2 regions of the Nitratireductor kimnyeongensis genome follow, and region 2 is predicted to be linked to the other one. Evidence: riboswitches for the same ligand, from Rfam matches in the RefSeq annotation. Region 2 holds a riboswitch; the other holds the start of a gene.
The links. Region 2 has a riboswitch for S-adenosylmethionine ahead of KW403_RS10900 (O-succinylhomoserine sulfhydrylase). Riboswitches for the same ligand answer to the same signal wherever they lie in the genome.
Positions count from the first base shown of each region.

Region 1: linked by a shared signal. The riboswitch ahead of metA (homoserine O-acetyltransferase MetA) and the one ahead of KW403_RS10900 (O-succinylhomoserine sulfhydrylase) in region 2 are both predicted to bind S-adenosylmethionine.

Region 1 is NZ_CP078143.1:1,088,230-1,095,703, reverse strand. Features, by position in the region: gene gloB (hydroxyacylglutathione hydrolase) at 1-306, opposite strand, end outside; gene KW403_RS05130 (class I SAM-dependent methyltransferase) at 411-1,175, shown strand; gene KW403_RS05125 (NAD(P)H-dependent flavin oxidoreductase) at 1,179-2,246, shown strand; gene KW403_RS05120 (DUF1330 domain-containing protein) at 2,329-2,664, shown strand; gene KW403_RS05115 (omptin family outer membrane protease) at 2,687-3,652, opposite strand; gene metA (homoserine O-acetyltransferase MetA) at 3,840-4,760, opposite strand; SAM riboswitch at 4,814-4,891, opposite strand; gene hisC (histidinol-phosphate transaminase) at 5,009-6,109, shown strand; gene KW403_RS05100 (prephenate/arogenate dehydrogenase family protein) at 6,113-7,048, shown strand; gene KW403_RS05095 (DUF2125 domain-containing protein) at 7,052-7,474, opposite strand, start outside.
Region 2 is NZ_CP078143.1:2,282,924-2,290,397, reverse strand. Features, by position in the region: gene KW403_RS10915 (PhoX family protein) at 1-1,490, shown strand, start outside; gene KW403_RS10910 (ion transporter) at 1,699-2,496, shown strand; gene KW403_RS10905 (2'-deoxycytidine 5'-triphosphate deaminase) at 2,506-3,597, opposite strand; SAM riboswitch at 3,681-3,758, shown strand; gene KW403_RS10900 (O-succinylhomoserine sulfhydrylase) at 3,808-4,998, shown strand; gene KW403_RS10895 (CDP-alcohol phosphatidyltransferase family protein) at 5,006-5,611, opposite strand; gene apaG (Co2+/Mg2+ efflux protein ApaG) at 5,803-6,195, shown strand; gene KW403_RS10885 (Hsp33 family molecular chaperone) at 6,188-7,189, opposite strand; gene argF (ornithine carbamoyltransferase) at 7,171-7,474, opposite strand, start outside.

The DNA.
Region 1 (7,474 bases), 1.2 Mb from region 2:
TCCGACGGAAACCGTGTCGCCTTCCCGCACCGCGTGATCGATCCCGGGAATGCGGTCGGCTTCCGCAGCAGGGCCGGAGATGGTCAGGCCAAAACGCTTTTTCAGGGCGAGGTTTGCTTCCACGTGATCCGGGTGATGATGCGTCGTGAGTATCATCGTCGGGCGCCAGCCGGTCCGCTCGATAGCTGAAAGGATGGCGCGCTCTTCCGGCGCGTCGATCAGGGCTGTTTCACCTGTTTCGGTGTCATGGGCCAGAATGCCGAAATTGTCGGTTCGGCACATGAACTGTTCTATCTCGAGGGCCATGAATCTCTCCGTTGCTGGCCGGACGATAGGGCGATGGCGGCAGCTTGTCACGCCGGGTGCGACAATTCTTGCCGGTGTCGCGGAAGGGCGGTACCGTCGCATCCATGATTTCGGACATTGTGGCGCTGCGCGCCTTCTATTCCTCGGTGCTGGGTCGCCTGGCTGAACGATCGCTTGCCATGGCGCTCTCGTCCCTCTGGTCCAAGAGCACCAGCGAAAGGCTTGTGGGCCTTGGCTACACATTGCCCTGGCTCGATCGATTCGGCGCCGATGCGGAGCGCGCATTAGCTTTCATGCCGGCGATGCAGGGAGCAGTCCCGTGGCCGATAGGTGAGCCCTCGACAACCGCGCTTGTGTTCGAAGAGGAATTGCCTTTGCCCGACTCCTCGATCGACCGGGTGCTCATGGTTCATGCGCTGGAGCACACGGAGAATCCCCAGCAGGCGCTTCTGGAAATCTGGCGCGTTCTGGCACCTGGCGGCCGCTTGATCATCGCCGTGCCCAACAGGCGCGGCATGTGGGCGCGTTTCGAGAACACACCGTTCGGTACTGGTCGGCCCTATTCAAGAACGCAGCTCGCAGAAGCATTGCGCGAAGCGAATTTTACGGCGACTGCCTGGGGCGATGCGCTTCATTTTCCGCCCTCCGAACGACGATTCGTTCTGCGCCTCCATCAATTGTTGGAAAAGGCGGGGCGGCGGTTCTGGCCGATTTTCGCCGGCGTCGTGGTGGTGGAGGCTGAAAAGCGCCTTTATCAGGGGTTGCCGGTGACGGCCCGTGCATCGCGCCGTGTCTTCGTGCCGGTGCTTTCACCGCAGGGTGCCACACGCGTCGGTGCAGTCAGGCGCAAACAGGAAAGGGAGTGCTGATCAATGGCGAGGGATACACGGATCACTGAACTGTTTGGCATCGATCTTCCCATTCTCCTTGCGCCGATGGCCGGGTCTGCAGGATCGGAACTGGCGATTGCAGTGAGTGCGGCAGGCGGATTGGGGGCATTGCCCTGTGCCATGCTGACGCCGGATAAGATCCGGTCCGAAATGGGGATGATCCGGAAGCGCACCGACAAGCCAATCAATCTGAACTTCTTCTGCCATGTGCCACCAACGCCCGATGCCACGCGCGAGGCGGAATGGCGCGAGCGATTGCGGCCATTCTACTCAGAGTTCGGCATCGACCCGGACGCGGCGCCCGCCGGCGCCGGGCGCAATCCGTTCAATGAGGAAAGTTGCGCCATCGTGGAAGAGTTTCGCCCGGAGGTGGTGAGCTTTCATTTCGGCCTGCCGGATGCTGCTTCGATGCGGCGTGTTCATGAAACTGGAGCAAAAATCATCGCGTCGGCCACGACTGTCGCGGAGGCACGCTTCCTGGAGGAAAACGGTTGCGATGCCATCATTGCACAGGGCGCGGAAGCCGGAGGGCATCGAGGCGTCTTCCTCGAACCGAATATTGCTACGCAGCCGGGGACATTGGCTTTGGTGCCGCAGGTGGTCGATGCGGTCTCCGTTCCGGTGATTGCGGCAGGTGGTATCTCCGATGGCCGGGCGGTGGCCGCCTGCTTCATGCTTGGTGCTTCAGCGGTGCAGGTGGGCACGGCATATCTGCAATCGCCAGAAGCGCTCACCAGTCCGGGGCATCGGGATGCCCTTGCGCTGGCTCGGGACGACCGCACGGTGCTCACCAATGTGTTCACCGGGCGTCCAGCCCGAGGACTGCTGAACCGCTTCGTCTCCGAAGTGGGGCCGATAAGTGAGGAGGCTCCCGCTTTCCCATTGGCAACGGCTGCAGTGGGCCCGTTGCGTGCGGCTGCCGAGAAGGCGGGTGTGAGTGATTTTTCGCCGCTCTGGGCGGGGCAGGCTGCGGCTCTTTCCGCGCCGATGCCGGCTGGTGAACTGACCGTCAAACTGGCCCGTGATGCCGAGAAACTCCTGCGAGGATAACGTTTACCTCAGGGGTAATTGGTTTCATTCGGAAGGCGCTCCAATGTGCTCTCGAACAGTTTCTGAGAGAGGAGTGCCGTCCGTGCCAGCTTACGCCATAGGTCATCTTCGCAATGTGGTCGTCGGCCCGGCCATCATCGAGTATCTGGAGCGTATCGATGAAACACTGGAGCCGTTTGGCGGGCAATTCATCATTCATGGTGCCCAACCGGATGTGAGGGAAGGGAACTGGGAGGGCGACCTGATCGTGATCGCCTTCCCTAGTCGCCAGAAGGCTGAAGACTGGTACATATCGCAGGCGTATGAAGCCATCAAACGCCTGCGCAGTGACCATTCGGACGGCGATATCCTGCTAATAGACGGGGTCGATCCCGGCCATAAGGCAAGCGATGTTCTGATCACATTCCAAGAAGCGTGAAATCCGCTGGGCCTGGGTGTGCTCAGAACCTCATCTTGAAACCGCCAGAGAGCGTGATTGCACGGAACCCCAGGCCCCCACTATTTCGGATCGCTTCGAGCGGTGCGCCCGAAGCGATTTCCGAAATCCGCACATCGCCTATTCTATCAAAGTGTTGATCAAAGCTTCCAGCGAGAAACAGGCTCGCATTCCCGTTGATGCTGTGTTCTACGCGTCCAGATAAGGACACGAATGGCAGGGTGCCAAAATCACCGTTGAATCGCAGGTCGCGCGACCAGTGGTGATCTTCGTCCTCGACCTTGAAATTCAGACCGCCACGTGCCTGGAGGGAAAAGGTCCAGCCTTTGTGCCTTGAAGTGGCTTCTGCTCCAATAAACACTCCGGGAAACTTCTGTTGGTAAGAGATGCCGCGTTCACCGTCGCGGAAATCGCCCTGTTCGTCACGGAAACCTTCTTCGCTGTAGACAAATGATCCGCCGAAAGTGGTCCATTTGACATCTGTATACTTGAAGCCGCCGTGCAGATTGAGAGTCATCGAATCCCGGACCTCGAAATCCCGCCCGAGTGCGATATCACCGATGAAATAATGGTCTAGATCCGTATCAGGGTGAACGGAGCGATCGCTCCAGTCGTTGAAGGCATAGCTCGGCGACGCATCGAGCCAATCGTAATCCTCCATTCGGCTGTTCCCGGATAACCCTACTGTCGCATTGGCCGTCAATGTCCATGGGCCTGCAAGGCGCGCACGTAAGCCCCCGGTCAGCACAGGCGCTTCACTCTCCCAGAAAAGCGCGCTGATGCGATTTCCGGCAGAATCGTAGACGATCTCTTCAGCCTCGAGAAACGTGTAGCCCACGCCTCCGATGAAGGTGACTGCATGGTCCTGCGAGGTCACCTCCAGCCTGTCGGGGATTGCGAGATCGGCCGCAGGAGCCGATGTCGGCAGAACGGAAATTAAAAAAGCTGTAGAAATGAAAAACTTGTGCATCGGTTGCTATCCATTGTCGAAATCAAGAGCTTCTGAAAAAGCTCAATCAAATCACTGTCTTAAATTTTTTAGTGTATTATTATAATATGCAATAATAAGTTGTATTCCGAGCAGTCGCTCCTTCTCGACCCGCTGCTTTTATCGCGCGTCTGGTAACCTATCGGGCGAAAGGAGCGGTGTGCGTTTGCTAGCGCTGACCGATCTGTTCAAGCTCATAAGGCGTCGACTGATAAACCTGATTAATCCAGTTGCCGAAGAGCAGGTGCGCATGTGAACGCCAGCGGTTGAGTGGCGGACGGCTCGGATCGTCGTCCGGGTAATATCCATGCGGGACGGCTATCTCGGTTCCCCCTGCAACATCGCGGTCGTATTCCTCCTTGAGCGAGGTGGAATCGTATTCGATGTGGTTGAACATATAGAGCCGATTGCCGGAATCTTCCGTCAGGAGACATGGGCCGGTGACATCCGATTCCATGATCACCTGAAGGCCACGGTCAGTAGGAATGTCTGAAGAGCGGACTTCGGTCCACCGCGAAACGGGAATTGCAAAATCGTCCGAGAAGCCAGCCAGGAAAGGTGAGGCAGGCGCGTTGTTGCGGTGCCGGAACACGCCGAACGCTTTTTTCTCGAGTGTGTATTTGGGAATGCGGTGGAAATGCCAGGCAGCCGCCATGGCTCCCCAACAAATATAAAAGGAGGAGTGGACGTTGGTCAGCGTCCAGTCCAGAATTTCTTCCAGCTCTTTCCAGTAGGTAACTTCCTCGAAAGGCAAAAGCTCGATGGGCGCACCGGTTATAATGAAACCATCGAACTTGCGGTGACGCACTTCCTCCCAGGTCTCATAGAAGGAAATGAGATGCTCTTCCGGAGTGTTCTTGGCGCGATGGTTGCCGATGCGCACGAGGGTCAACTCCACCTGGAGTGGTGAGGCGCCGATGAGACGGGCAAACTGGGTCTCGGTCCGGATTTTGTTGGGCATGAGATTGAGGAGCCCGATCTGGAGAGGGCGGACGTCCTGCCGCAGCGCGGTCTGTTCGTCCATCACGGACACACCTTCACGCACGAGAATATCGCGGGCGGGAAGTTGGTCGGGGATCTTGATCGGCATCGTTTTGCTCCAACAAAAAAGACCGGCGGCGAAATCGCGACCGGTCTCAGCAAATTCTGCTTCGCACGGCCTTTTAGCGAATTGTTTTACGTGGCTGCAAGCCGACCGGCCAAATCACCACGAGTAGAGAGCTTTATTTAGGACGGTGTTTTCTTTGCGTCAATCGCCGTCATGGTCTAAAGCAACGGACGGATTTTCTCCGTAGGGTCGAGGATCCGTTCAACCGTTTTTCAAAACAGGACCATTCAATGAGCACGTCCGTCCGTCCCGAACCGAAGCCCGGTGTCATGGATATCGCCGCTTATATGCCCGGTCGCGAAAGCGCTCCGGGTGCAACGAAGGTGTGGAAGCTCTCCTCGAACGAATCTCCGCTCGGGCCCTCGCCTGCGGCTGCCGAGGCGATTTCCAAAGCGATGGGGCATCTTGAGCTCTATCCGGACGGATCGGCCGCAAAGCTGCGTAATGCCATTGCAGAGATGCACGGGCTGAACCCGGCCAACATTCTTTGCTCCAACGGGTCCGATGAGCTTCTTGGCCTGCTCGCGCAGACCTATATCAAGCCCGGTGACGAGGCGGTTTTCACTGAACACGGTTTTCTTGTCTACCGTATCCAGACGCTGGCCGCAGGTGGCAAGCCGGTGGTGGTGAAGGAAGACAATGAGCGTGCGGACGTCGATGCCATTCTGGCGGCGGTGACGGACAAGACGCGCATTGTGTTTCTTGCCAATCCCAACAACCCGACCGGCACCTATCTGCCGGTGGATGAGGTGCGCCGTCTGCAGGCGGGTCTGCCGAAGAATGTGCTGCTCGTTCTGGATGCGGCCTATGCCGAATATGTGCGCCGCAATGATTACGAGTCGGGCATTGAGCTGGTTTCGTCGAGTGAGAATGTCGTGATGACGCGCACATTCTCCAAGATTCACGGCATGGCAGCGCTCCGCATCGGCTGGATGTATGCGCCGGCTCATGTGGTGGATGCGGTGAACAGGGTGCGCGGTCCCTTCAATGTCAATGCGTTGGCCATTGAGGCGGGCGCAGCCGCAATCCGCGACAAGGCGCATGTGGAACGGGCTGTTGCGCACAACGAAACCTGGAGTGCCTGGCTGGTCGAGGAACTTGGTAAGCTCGGTCTTCGCATCACTCCCAGCGTCGGCAATTTTCTGCTGATCCATTTCCCCGAGAATGGCGGCAAGTCGGCAGCCGATGCGGACGCTTTTCTCGGATCTCGCGGTTATATACTGCGCAGGGTGGTGCCTTATGGGTTCCCCAATGCATTGCGTCTGACGATCGGCACGGAAGAGGCCAATCGCGGCGTCGTTGCCGCGCTCAAGGATTTCATGGAAAGCTGAGTTGTGCCTGACCCACTTTTTGAAAAGATCGCGCTGGTCGGCATCGGCCTGATCGGTTCCTCGCTGGCGCGGGCGATAAGACATGGCGGTCTTGCTGCAACCGTCGCCATTTCGAGCCGGAGCGAAAAGACTCTTTCCAGAGCGCGCGAACTGGAATTGGGCAATATCTATGAACAGGATCCGGCCGAAGCAGTGCGGGATGCCGATCTGGTGATCGTCTCGGTTCCCGTCGGCGCTTCCGGTGCGATAGCGCAAGCCATCGCACCAGGGTTGAAACCGGGGGCGATCGTCACGGATGTCGGTTCGACCAAGGCGTCGGTGATTGCGCAGATGGAGCCGTATCTGCCCGAGCACGTTCATTTCATTCCTGGGCATCCGATCGCGGGCACGGAGGATTCCGGTCCGGATGCCGGTTTCGCCGATCTTTTTGAAGGGCGCTGGTGCATTCTGACGCCGCTTCCCGATACCAATTCCGATGCGCTCTCGCTTCTGACGGCCTTCTGGGAACGGTGTGGTGCCATGGTCGACATCATGGATCCGCAGCATCACGATATGGTGCTCGCCATCGTTTCGCACCTGCCGCACATCATAGCCTACAATATCGTCGGCACTGCGGATGATCTGGAAGCGGTCACCAAGTCGGAAGTCATCAAGTATTCGGCCTCCGGTTTCCGTGACTTCACGCGTCTCGCAGCTTCCGATCCGACCATGTGGCGGGACGTGTGCCTGCACAACAGCGATGCCATTCTGGAGATGCTCGCACGCTTTTCCGAAGACCTCTCCGCGCTTCAACGCGCGATCAGATGGGGCGATGGCGACAAACTCTTCGAGATGTTTACCCGGACGCGCGCGATCCGACGGTCGATCATCGAGGCGGGCCAGGATATCGACGTGCCGGACTTCGGCCGGCACGCGTTGGCGCATCCCGAGAAGCCTTAAGCGCTACTGCACGGGCGGGATTGACCCAAGCGGCAGAAAGCCGACGAAAACGCGGCCCTGGCGGATGTTCACCGGCAGGGTCGGCGCCGTGCCGAGATTGGCGAGCCCCGCAGTTATTCCAGCGATCTCGTCACGCTTTTCCGGCAGGATCTCGCCAACCAGCTGTGCAATCTTCCGGGGTTCGTTGACCGTTACCCGCAATTCGGCATCAATCAAGCCATTGTCTGCGATATGGATCGGTCCTTTCAGGATGAGGCCGGCCTCCTCGCCCGCTATTTTGAGGCTGAGTTTCTCAATTGTGCCTGAACGGCCCCGCAGTCCGGGCGCGTCGAAGCCGGCCAGCGATACGCCGTTGTCGACGGTCACGAGCAATTCGCCATTGAAGGCCGGGATCACGCTGCCGTTTGTAAGTCCTGAATCGATTGT
Region 2 (7,474 bases):
ACGGCATGGAGACTTTCATAGATGGTGACAAGACAATCCTTGCCATCAACTCCGAATATGTGAACCCCGAGATCAACCTGCCGGCCGAAGCCGAAGGCATGCCCCGCAACGCGGACGAAGTGACGCTCCTTAAGAACATGCAGGGCGTGACCGTGATGGAGATTGCCGACACCGGCGATGGTTATGCCGTGGTGCTCGACAGCCCCTATAATCGCCGCATCACGCATGAAACTCCCATGACGATGGATGGCCCGGCGGCGGGCTCCGACCTCGTGAAAACGAACGCAGATCCGGAAGGTCTCTCGCCGAAAGGCACGATGAACAATTGCGGCTCGGGCAAGACTCTCTGGGGCACCTATCTGACCTGCGAAGAGAATTTCAATGGCTACTTCGGCACGACCAGTGAGCGCGAAGCCACGGAAGGCGAAGTGCGCTACGGTATCGGCGGCGAGAGCCGGTATGCCTATGAAAAATTCGACGAGCGGTTCGATCTCGCCAAGGAACCCAACGAGCCGAACCGTCACGGCTGGGTAACGGAGATCAACCCGCTCGACCCCGATTCCACGCCTGTGAAACACACGGCGCTTGGGCGTTTCAAACATGAAAATGCTGCAATGGTGCAGGCAGCGGATGGTCGCGTCGTCGTCTATATGGGTGACGACGAGCGCGGCGAATTCATCTATCGCTATGTGTCCAATGGCACTTGGGCCGAGGGGCAAGCCACGGACGGGCTTCTTGCAGACGGAACGCTCTACGTCGCCAAGTTTAATGACGACATGAAGGGCAAATGGCTGCCCCTGACACCCGAAAGCACGGGAATGTCGATTGAGGAGATACTTGTCTTCGCTCGCATTGCAGGCTCGAAGGTCGGTGCAACCACCATGGACCGACCAGAATGGATTGCCACCAACCCGCTTCGCGTTGAAGCCTATTGCGCGCTTACCAACAACAAGAACCGGGGCGTTTCCGCCAATGCCGGTGGCGACGAACAACCCGCCGGCGGCCCGAATCCGCGTGAGACAAACAATTTCGGCCAGATCGTCCGTTGGCGGCCCGAGGGTGAAGACCATGGCGCAGACACGTTTGCCTGGGACCTTTACGTGATGGCCGGCAACCCCAAGGTCTACAGCAATGTCTATGCCGGATCCGACAACATCACTGAAGGTAACATGTTCAACTCGCCTGACGGGATGATTTTCTCCTCCGACGGCATGTTGTGGATCCAGACCGATGGTGATGACAGCAATGAGGGCGAGTTCGAAGGACAGGGGAACAACCAGATGCTGGTTGGCAACCCCGAAACCGGTGAAATCGCCCGCTTCCTGACGGCTCCGAACGGCGCAGAAGTGACCGGTCTGACCTGGTCGGCCGACCGCAAGGTTGCATTCGTCGGCATCCAGCATCCGGGCGGCAGTTGGCCCGACGGTAATGGAAAGCCACGTTCAGCGGTGATCTCCGTCTGGCGGGAAGACGGTAAGGTCATCGGCTAGCCTGAACGACTACAATTGATGGACCAGGCAGGAAGCAACGCTTCCTGCCTGGTTTCGTTTATCGAGATGAGCACGAGGCTCCCGTTTTGCCGGTGATCGCTCCGCAGGCGCATTCTGACCGAACTGTCGGGCACGGCTTGACGTTTTGCCGAATTCATCCCACCTGTGTGCCGCTCAATTCTTCCAAAAGCCAAGCGGACTCCCAAACGTGCAAGCGCTCAAAAGCCTGATCGAATCCCGTCGCTTCGAAGCGGCCATTACTGCCCTTATCGTCGTCAACGCGATCACGCTGGGTCTTGAGACTTCTGAACGAGCCATGACTGCATTTGGTCCACTGTTGAAAACGCTGGACCAAGCCATATTGGGCGTCTTCGTCGCCGAACTTCTCGCACGGTTCGCTGTCTACCGGCAGAACTTCTTCCGCGACCCCTGGCGAATCTTCGATCTCGTTGTGGTGGGCATTGCGCTTGTTCCGGCGACCGCCGGGCTCTCTGTGTTGCGCGCGCTGCGCATCCTGCGTGTCTTGCGTCTGGTCAGCATGGTGCCATCATTGCGGCGTGTGGTCGGCGGACTGATCTCGGCGCTGCCGGGCATGGGCTCTATCATGCTGCTTCTGGGGTTGGTCTATTACGTGTTTGCAGTGATGGCCACCAAACTGTTTGGCACATCGTTTCCCGACTGGTTTGGCACGATCGGCCTTTCCGCCTATTCGCTTTTCCAGATCATGACGCTGGAGAGCTGGTCGATGGGGATCGTCCGTCCGGTGATGGAGGTCTATCCACTCGCCTGGCTCTTCTTCATTCCCTTCATCGTCTCGACCACGTTCACCGTGTTGAACCTCTTCATCGGTATCATCGTCTCGGCGATGCAGGCCGAGCATGATGAAGAGGCATCGGCCGAACGCACAGCCCTGCAGGCCGAGCAGGAGATCATCCTCAACGAGATTCGCGCGCTCCGCAAAGAAGTGCAGGCAATGGCCGCGGAAAAGGCGCGGGAAGAGCGCTGACCTTTGCGGTCAGGCCATGCGGAAATGTTTGGAAAGCTTCAGCGTCTGCCCCTGGTAGTTCGATTTCAAGTCCGCGCCATAAAGCGCATCAGGGCGTGAGAGCATCCGTTCGTAAACGAGGCGGCCAACGATCTGGCCATGTTCAAGAATGAACGGAACCTCATGGCTGCGCACTTCGAGAACCGCGCGGCTGCCAGTGCCACCGGCCGAAGAATGGCCGAATCCGGGATCGAAGAAACCCGCATAGTGCACACGGAACTCGCCCACCAGCGGATCGAACGGTGTCATCTCAGCCGCATGGTGCGGCGGCACATGCACCGCTTCCTGCGACACGAGAATGTAGAACTCGTCAGGATCAAGGATCAGGCCGTCCGCACCGTCGCCTGTCAGTGGCTCCCAAAAGTCTGCGATGTCGTGCTGGTCGCGCTTGTCCACGTCGATCAGTGCCGTGTGGTGTTTTGCGCGGTATCCGATCAGCCCGTTGCCGCCACCGCTCAAGTCGACCGAGAGCGCGATGCCACCGCCAGTGATGTTGGGGTCTTCCGAAGCAACGAGCGTCTCGCGCGCATGCAGATCCGCCAGCGCGCTTTCATCGAGCAACGCCTTGCCGGTACGGAAGCGGATCTGCGAAAGGCGAGAGCCGGTGCGCACCACGATCGGAAAAGTGCGCGGGCTAACTTCCATATAGAGCGGGCCCGAATAACCGGCCGGGATCTTGTCGAATTCCTGCCCGTGGTCGGTCATCACACGCGTGAAGATATCGAGCCGTCCCGTCGAGCTTTTCGGATTGGCGGAGGCCGAAATGCCATCGGGCAGATCGAGCCCCTCCAGCAGCGGGACGATATAGACGCACCCCGTCTCCAGAACCGCTCCTTCGACGAGGGCGATCTCGTGCAGTTTGAGTTTCTCAAGCTTCTCTGAAACACGGTGGTTCGGCCCAGGCAGGAAGCTGGCGCGTACACGATAGGCAACAGTGCCCAATCGCAAGTCGAGACTGGCTGGCTGAATCTGGTCGTCATCCAGCGGACGAGCCGAGGCGAGCGCTCCATTGTCGAACAGTGCCGCAATATCCTTGTCCGGCAGAATTCCCGCTTTTGCCAACGCCCCTCTCCACGCACGCAGTTCAATTGAACGAGGTTTAGCGTTGCTGGTCGTTGACGCAAGGCGCTTGAAGGCGTAATGGAGCTTTATCCCGTGGTGATTTGGCCGGTCGGCTTGCAGCCACGTTAAAGAAGTCGCTAAAAGGCCGCGCTCGATCACCGGACCGGCATGCGGCTTTTCGCGGCCGGTTTTTTGATGGGTGGTTAAGCGATGACAGAGAATTCCAAGAACGACTGGAAACCACAGACAGCGCTTGTTCATGGCGGGGTCTCCCGCTCGCATTTTGGCGAAACCTCCGAAGCGCTCTATCTGACGCAGGGCTTTGTTTATGACAGTGCCGAAGCTGCGGAGGCCCGATTCAAGGGCGAAGAACCCGGCTTCGTCTATTCCCGCTATGCCAATCCCACCGTCGATATCTTCGAGCGCCGCATGTGCGCGCTGGAGGGCGCCGAAGAGGCGCGCGCCATGTCTTCCGGCATGGCGGCGGTCACAGCAGCGCTGCTTTGCTCGCTCAAAGCCGGCGACCATGTGGTGGCGGGCCGTGCGCTTTTCGGATCCTGCCGCTGGGTGGTCGAGACGTTGATGCCCCGCTACGGGATCGAGACGACACTTGTCGACGGCGCGAAGCTCGAAAACTGGCAAGCGGCCATACGCCCCAACACCAAGCTTTTCTTTCTTGAAAGTCCCACCAACCCGACATTGGAAGTGGCTGACATTGCCGGCGTCGCGGCCCTTGCAAACGAAATCGGCGGGCGGCTCGTTGTCGACAACGTGTTCGCCACCCCTCTCCTGCAAAAGCCGCTTGAACTGGGCGCGCACGTGGTCGTCTATTCGGCCACAAAGCACATTGACGGTCAGGGCCGATGCCTGGGTGGTGTCGTCTTATCGGACAAGGAATGGGTGGACGAGCATCTCCAGGACTTCTTCCGCCACACCGGGCCCAGCCTTTCGCCCTTCAACGCATGGACGCTGCTTAAGGGGCTGGAGACACTACCGCTGCGCGTGCGCCAGCAGACCGAAAGCGCCGGCCGCATCGCCGATCTGCTTGCCGACCACCCCAAGGTCGCCCGTGTCATCTATCCGGGCCGCGAGGATCACCCTCAGGCAGACATCATCGCCCGGCAGATGAAGGGCGGCTCGACGCTCATCTGCGTTGAATTGAAAGGTGGAAAAAAGGGCGCATTTGCCTTCGAGAATGCTTTGAGGATCTTCCAGATTTCCAACAATCTCGGCGATGCCAAGAGCCTTATCACCCACCCGGCAACCACCACTCACAAGAACCTGTCGGATGATGCCCGGGCAGAACTGGGAATTGGTGACGGCACCCTGCGCCTGTCGGTCGGTCTGGAAGATTGCGACGACCTTCTTGCCGACATCGAAAGGGCGCTGGCCGCAATATGAAGCGCGTTCAGCCGAAACGCCTGCTCGCCAAAACCATGCGTGAAACAGTGGTATAGGCGGTGAGCGCGGCAAAACCGTAGGCGAGTACCGGAAACCAGGACGGTAAGAGACACATGGCCACGAAGACGGCCAACGTTTCGCTCGCTTCGGCCAGTCCAGTGGTGAAGAAGAGCGATTTCTCCCCCCGTGCATCGCTTTTGAGGCGACGTTTTTCGGCCATGACCGCGTAAGCAAGAAAGCTGGCACCATTGACATAGAACGCCAGCAGGAGCACTGCGCCGGCGATTGCGTTGGCGCCGGGGTCGGCGATAATGAAGCCGAGCGGCACGGCTCCGTAAAACGCAAAGTCCAGAACGATGTCGAGATAACCACCGAAATCGGTCTTGCCGTGAATTCTGGCTATGGCTCCGTCCAACCCGTCGCATAAGCGGCTGGCCAAAATGAGCGCAAGCCCTGCCCAAAAGCCCTGATAAGCAATGGCAGCGGCGGCGGCCAACCCCAGTGCAAGTCCCGCATAGGTGACGGCATTGGCGCGCACCCCCGCTCCCGCAAGCTGAGTGGCTACGGCAGATAATCCGGGGTTGATCTTTCGATGTGCCCAACCGTCAAGCATGTTTCACCAGTGTGTTGTTCTCACTGCCCCTTGCTTATCGCCATTCGACCTCTCATGCCGCTCACAATGGCGTCATGAAAGATCATCGAACCTCATGCATGATCCGCCATGCCATCTCTGCTATGCTCTTGATCTTTCACGGGAAGGCCCCATCCTTCCTGCGTCGAGTGCGCGCAATGCGAGTTTGAGCCATGTACAGAGCTGTTACCCAATCAATCGAAGTCAGCGCCGAACCGAGCTATCTGTCAGCACAGTCAGATCCCGAAAGCGGCCATTTCGTGTGGGCCTACCGGATCACGATCACGAACCACTCGCCCGAGACTGTTCAACTCGTCGCGCGTTACTGGCACATCACCGACGAGACGGGGCGGGTTCAGGAGGTTCGTGGAGAAGGTGTGGTGGGAGAGCAGCCCGTCCTACAGCCGGGGGACAGCTACACATATACGTCCGGCTGCCCGCTGACCGCTCCCTCCGGCATCATGGTGGGGCGTTACACGATGCGAGGACCGCGCGGGGCGCTTTTCGAAATTGACATCCCCGCCTTCTCGCTTGATCTTCCCGGCGCCTCGGCCCGGATCAACTGAAGTCCTTCGGATCGAAGACATACTCGGTCGAACAGAACTCGCAGGTGACGCGTATGACGCCATCCTCGATGCTGTCGGCCACCTCTTCCGGTGTGAAGCCATCCAGAACAGCCTTGATCTTGTCTCGTGAACACGAACAATCATCGCGCACGTCAGAGCCTTCATAAACACGCACACCGTGCTCGTGAAACAGGCGGTAAAGCAAGCGTTCAGCCCCGACCGTGGGGTCGACGAGTTCCGTCATCTCCGCAGTGGAAAGCAGCATACGCGCTTCCTGCCACGCATTGTCTTCCGGATGGGTGGATCCTTCGTGATCCTCGTCACCGTCGCCGCCGGGAAGATCGAGACTGCGCATGCGTTCGGGCGCGCTGGGAAGAAACTGCAGAAGCAAACCGCCTGCTCGCCAATGTTCCTGCCCGCTCTCGCCGCCAGGCAAAACCATCTTGGCAACACCCAGACGAACCTCGGTCGGTATCTGTTCGGACTGGCGAAAATAGGTGCGTGCTACGTCTTCCAACGTGGCCCCATCGAGCTGCACGATGCCCTGATAGCGTTGCATGTCGGTGCCCTGATCCACAGTCAACGCCAGAACACCGGCGCCAAGCAGGTCTTCCGGAGCATCCTTACCGGCTGCAACCGCCTCTTCGAGACGTGCCTCGTCAAAGCGAGCATAAGCCCGCATGGAGCTCGGTGTCGAAAAATCGGCAACGAGCATATCGACCGGCCCGTCAGAGCGGGTCTGAACGATGAACTTGCCCTCGAACTTGAGCGAGCTTCCCAGAAGCACGGTGAGAACGATCACCTCTGCAAGCAGACGTGCAACCGGCTCGGGATAGGTGTGGCGCGCAAGAATCTGATCGAGCATCGGCCCGAGCTGAACCGCGCGACCGCGCACATCCAGCGGCTCGACGTCGAAAGGAACGACGTGGTCGTCTCCGGCGAAACCAAACTCGCCCAATTGTCTTGTTTCGCTCGTCACCTGTTGAGACACCATGCAAGAACCGCTTTTTGCGCGTGAAGACGGTTTTCCGCCTCGTCGAACACCACCGAATGAGGCCCGTCAATGACTTCGTCAGTCACTTCCTCGCCACGATGAGCCGGCAGGCAATGCATGAACAGTGCATCGGATTTGGCGTGCTTCATCAGCGCTTCGTTCACCTGGAAGGGCTTGAAGACATTGTCACCGCGCGCGCGATGCTCCTGCCCCATTGACACCCATGTGTCGGTGACAACGCAGTCTGCATCGGCCACGGCCTCTTCGGCAGTTTTCATGAAAGTG